Regions from separate parts of the Micromonospora sp. NBRC 101691 genome, predicted to be linked through region 1. Evidence: riboswitches for the same ligand, from Rfam matches in the RefSeq annotation. Region 1 holds a riboswitch; the other holds the start of a gene.

Region 1 (2,373 bases):
CGCTGACCGTGCACACCTACCTCGAGAACGAGGTGATGTACCCGGAGGTCCGTCGGCTCCTCCCCGACATCGAGGACGACATCCTCGAGTCGTACGAGGAACACCACGTCGCCGACGTGCTCTGCGCCGAGCTGGCCACCATGGACGCCGACGACGAACGCTTCGTCGCCAAGACCACGGTGCTGATCGAGAACGTGACGCACCACGTCGAGGAGGAGGAGCAGGAGTGGTTCCCCAAGGTGCGCGAGGCGCTCGGCCGCAAGCAGTTGCAGGAGATCGGTGAGCGGATGCTCGCGCTGCGCCCGGACGCGCCGCGCACCCCGACCGCGCCGAAGGCGCTGAAGAAGGCGCTCGACGCGGTGACGGCCTGAGCCCGACCCCCGGCCCGGCTACCGGAGCGGCTGGATCGCCGGCCACTCCGGCAGCTCACCGGGCGGCGTCGGCAGGATCCGGCGCAGCCGTGGTGGGTTCGGCCGGCGCTTCCACTCGCGCGGGTAGCCCACCGAGACCTCCTCGAACCGCACCCCGTCGTGCACGCTGGTGCGCGGAATGTGCAGGTGACCGTAGACGACCACGGCGGCCCGGTAACGCAGGTGCCAGTCGGCGGTGGCGGTCGTGCCGCACCACTGGGCGAAGATCGGGTACCGCAGGATCCGGGTCGGCTCCCGCACCAGCGGATAGTGGTTGACCAGCACGGTCGGCATCTCGTCGAGCGCGTCGAGGCGGGCCCGGGTCTGCGCCAGCCGCGCCGCGCACCACGCCTGCCGGCTCGGATGCGGGTCGGGGTGGAGCAGGTACTCGTCGGTGCAGACGATCCCGGTACGGTGCGCCTCGGCCAGCGCCTCCTCCCGGTCCATGCCGTCGGGGAGGAAGGTGTAGTCGTACCCGAGGAACAGCGGCACGATCCGCACCGGCCCGTCCGGGCCGCGCCAGATCTCGTACGGGTCCTCCGGGGTGACCACGTCGAGCCGGCGGCACAGGTCGACCACGTGCCGGTAGCGCTCCTCGCCCCGCAACGTCACCGGATCGGTGGCCGGGGTCCAGAGCTCGTGGTTCCCGGGCACCCAGACCACCTTGGCGAACCGCTCGCGCAGCTGGCCGAGCGTCCGTTCGATGTGCGACACCGTCTCGCCGACGTCCCCGGCGACCAGGAGCCAGTCCTCCGGCGACTCCGGCCGCAGCTCGTCGACGATCCGGCGGTTGTCCGCGTATCCGACGTGCAGATCACTGATCGCGACCAGGCTGCCGCCGCCCTCCCCCACCATGACGACGATCTTACGGACACCTCCGCCGGGCCAGCGCCCCCGCGCACGGCCACGGCGGCTGCGCGCTCGCGCCCCGCTCCAGCCCCGGCGGAGGCTCACCGGAGGCCGGCCACCCGACCCGGTAGGATCGCCGGTGGGCCGTGACTGGCGCGTGGGGATGGAGCACCATCGGGAAGCGGCCCCGTCATGAGGACGCACGCCGAGCGCCTGGGCCTTCCGCACCGTACTGGAGGTCGCATGCCGTCGTCGCCGAACGCCGAGTCCACCGCTTTCCGCAGCGCCCTTGAGGCGATCCGCGCCGTCGAGCCCCGGGTCGCCGACGCCATCGGAGCCGAGCTGGCCGACCAGCGGGAGTCGCTGAAGCTCATCGCCAGCGAGAACTACGCCTCCCCGGCCACCCTCCTGGCGATGGGCAACTGGTTCAGCGACAAGTACGCCGAGGGCACCGTGGGCCGCCGGTTCTACGCCGGCTGCCAGAACGTCGACACCGTCGAGGCGCTCGCCGCCGAGCACGCCCGGGAGCTGTTCGGGGCCGCGCACGCGTACGTGCAGCCGCACTCCGGCATCGACGCCAACCTGGTCGCCTTCTGGGCGGTCCTGGCCGACCGGGTCGAGGCCCCGGCGCTGAAGCGGGCGCAGGCCCGGCACGTCAACGACCTGACCGAGGCCGACTGGTTCGCGCTCCGCCGCGAGCTGGGCAACCAGCGGATGCTCGGCATGTCGCTGGACGCCGGCGGTCACCTCACCCACGGGTTCCGACCGAACATCTCCGGCAAGATGTTCGACCAGCGCAGCTACGGCACCGACCCGACCACCGGGCTGGTCGACTACGACAAGGTCGCCGAGGCGGCCCGGGAGTTCAAGCCGCTGATCCTGGTCGGCGGTTACTCCGCGTACCCCCGGAAGGTCAACTTCCGGATCCTGCGGGAGATCGCCGACGAGGTGGGCGCCACCTTCATGGTGGACATGGCGCACTTCGCCGGGCTGGTCGCCGGCAAGGTCTTCACCGGCGACTTCGACCCGGTGCCGCACGCGCACATCGTCACCACCACCACCCACAAGTCGCTGCGCGGACCGCGTGGCGGCATGGTGCTCTGCGGCCCGGAGC
Region 2 (2,373 bases), on a different contig from region 1:
CGGGCCGGGGAGGCGGATTTCATTGTTGCCAAGCATCGGAATGGACCAACCGACACCGTTACCGTGGCCGCGCAACTGCACCTGTCGCGGTTCGTCGACATGGCGATCGTCTGACCGTCGTTCCCGTTCTGCGATTCCGCCTCAGCCGACGCCGAGTTGGCGTGTCGCCGCCTCCACCGTCTGGGCCAGCAGGACCGCGATGGTCATCGGTCCGACCCCGCCCGGAACCGGGGTGATCAGGCTGGCCCGCTCACGGGCGGACGCGAAGTCGACGTCACCGACGTTGCCCGGGTGGTAGCCGGCGTCGACCACCACCGCGCCCGGCTTGATGTCCGCACCGGTGATCAGGCGCGGTCGGCCGACGGCCGCGACCAGGACGTCGGCCTCGCGGGTGATCGCGGAGAGGTCGGCCGTACGGGAGTGGCAGTAGGTGACCGTGGCGTTTCGCCCGAGCAGGAGCAGCCCGGCCGGTCGACCCAGGATGGGGCTTCGACCCACCACCACGGCGTGCTTGCCGGCCAGGTCGACCCGGTACTCGTCGAGCAGCCGCAGGATGCCGCCGGGCGTGCAGGAGACGAAGCCGGGCAGCCCGAACCCCATCGCGGCGAAGGAGCGCATGGTGACGCCGTCGACGTCCTTCTCCGGGGCGATGGCCTCGAAGGCGGTGCGTTCGTCGATGTGCTCCCCGACCGGGTGCTGGAGCAGGATGCCGTGCACCTCGGGGTCGCGGGACAGGGCGGCGATCGTCCCGACGAGTTCGTCCGTGGTGGTCGAGGCGGGCAGGGCGACGTGGCGGGAGCGGATTCCGGCCTGTGCGCAGCGGTTGCGTTTCATCCGGACGTAGGTGGCGGAGGCCGGGTCGTCGCCGACCAGCACGGTCGCCAGGCACGGGGCGGTGCCGGTGCGCCGCCGCAGCTCGGTGGCGCTGGCGGAACTGGTGTCGACGATGCGCCGGGCGAGGTCACGGCCGTCCATCAGCCGGGCCGGGGGCGTCTGGGCCATGGGGCACTCCTGAGCCTTGTGGAAGGGGCGCCCAGGCGTACGGCATCGACGGTCGTCGGGCCGCTCCCCGGTGGTGCTCCACCTCAACGCCAGTAACGGCCCGGTCCACAGTGTAGTCGTCGGCACCGGGCCGGCGCGGGAGCGCGGCTTCCGTTCAGCCCAGTAGGGGGAACCAGCCGGCGACCTCGCCCAGTTCGCTCCGGTCGGCGTGGGTGAGCGGGAGCCGGCCGGTCACCTTCAGTAGGTGCTCCTCGTCGGTCCAGCCGGCGGGCCGGACCGCGTCGTCGCTGAGCAGGCCGTCCATCGTCGTCACCGCCACGGTACGGGCCAGCGGTCCCGGTCCTGGCGCGTCGGGCAGGTCGACGGTGAGGTCGAGGTGGTGCACCGCCGCCTCGGTGGTCAGGGTGGCGAGCAGGTCGGCGACCCGGAGTACGTGTCCCTGGGTGCCCACCAACTGGTCCGGGTCGGCGGCGGTCGCCGCGCGGACGGCGGCCGGGGCGGTCTCGGTCCAGAGCCGGACGACTCCGGTGGGACGGTCGAAGGCGACGGCGGACCGGCGGGCCCACCAGGCGTGGCGGGCGGAGTCGGCGTCGCCGGCCGGGAAGGAGCGCCAGTAGGTGACGTCGTCGACGTCGGCTGGGCCGTGGGTGGGGCTGGCCAGGGCGACCAGCGCGCGTTGGGCGTCGGCGAGCAGGTGGTGGAGCAGGTCGGCGACGAGCCAGCCCCGGCAGCGGGTGGGTCGTTGCAGGTCGTGGTCGTCGAGGTCGCCGACGATGGCGGTGATGCCCGTGTACGCCTCGGCGAGCGCTTCGTGCTGCCGGAACTCGGTCATGGTGCCGAGCGTCGCACGGCTGGTGGGGTTCCGCCGGGTGACGGGCGACCGGACCGGTGGGAGCCGGTCCGGTCGCGACGGTTCGTGTCGGCTCACCGGGCACCGGGTGGGTGGGCCCACGGAGCACCGGGTGGGTCGGTCCGGGGACCGTCGGGCGGCTCAGCCGCCGGCCGGGCCGGCGGCTGAGCGCCGCGTGGATCAGCCGAAGAAGTCGCCGAGGAAGCCGTGCTGCTTCTTACGGCGGTAGTGCCCGTGGTAGCCGTGGTGCTGGTGGCCGTGGCTGCCGTAGGCGGGTGCGGGCGCGGCCGGGTAGCCCGGCGGCGGGGGCGGGGGTGGGGGCACGGTGCCGTAGCCGGGCTGGTGCGGTGCGGCGCCGGGCGGCGGGGGCGGCGGGGGTGCGTAGCCGCCCGGCTGGCCGGGGGCGTGCCCCGGGGCGTGGCCGGGTGCCGGCGGCGCGGCCGGGTTCTGCTTGTTCCAGTTGGCCTCCGCCTCGAACAGCTTTTCGAGTTCGCCGCGGTCGAGGAAGATTCCCCGACACT

What was found. A riboswitch is a leader RNA that binds a small molecule or an ion and turns the genes downstream of it on or off. The one in region 1 is predicted to bind ZMP and ZTP.
Region 2: it holds a riboswitch for ZMP and ZTP, as region 1 does, so the genes downstream of both, QSK20_RS27470 (bifunctional 5,10-methylenetetrahydrofolate dehydrogenase/5,10-methenyltetrahydrofolate cyclohydrolase) here and QSK20_RS09300 (glycine hydroxymethyltransferase) in region 1, are expected to answer to the same signal.

Annotation. Positions count from the first base shown of each region.
Region 1 is NZ_BSTB01000004.1:109,632-112,004, forward strand. Features, by position in the region: gene QSK20_RS09290 (hemerythrin domain-containing protein) at 1-371, shown strand, start outside; gene QSK20_RS09295 (metallophosphoesterase family protein) at 390-1,265, opposite strand; ZMP/ZTP riboswitch at 1,396-1,485, shown strand; gene QSK20_RS09300 (glycine hydroxymethyltransferase) at 1,503-2,373, shown strand, end outside.
Region 2 is NZ_BSTB01000023.1:42,508-44,880, forward strand. Features, by position in the region: gene QSK20_RS27465 (replicative DNA helicase) at 1-114, shown strand, start outside; gene QSK20_RS27470 (bifunctional 5,10-methylenetetrahydrofolate dehydrogenase/5,10-methenyltetrahydrofolate cyclohydrolase) at 142-1,002, opposite strand; ZMP/ZTP riboswitch at 1,025-1,109, opposite strand; gene QSK20_RS27475 (maleylpyruvate isomerase N-terminal domain-containing protein) at 1,157-1,834, opposite strand; gene QSK20_RS27480 (TFIIB-type zinc ribbon-containing protein) at 2,033-2,373, opposite strand, start outside.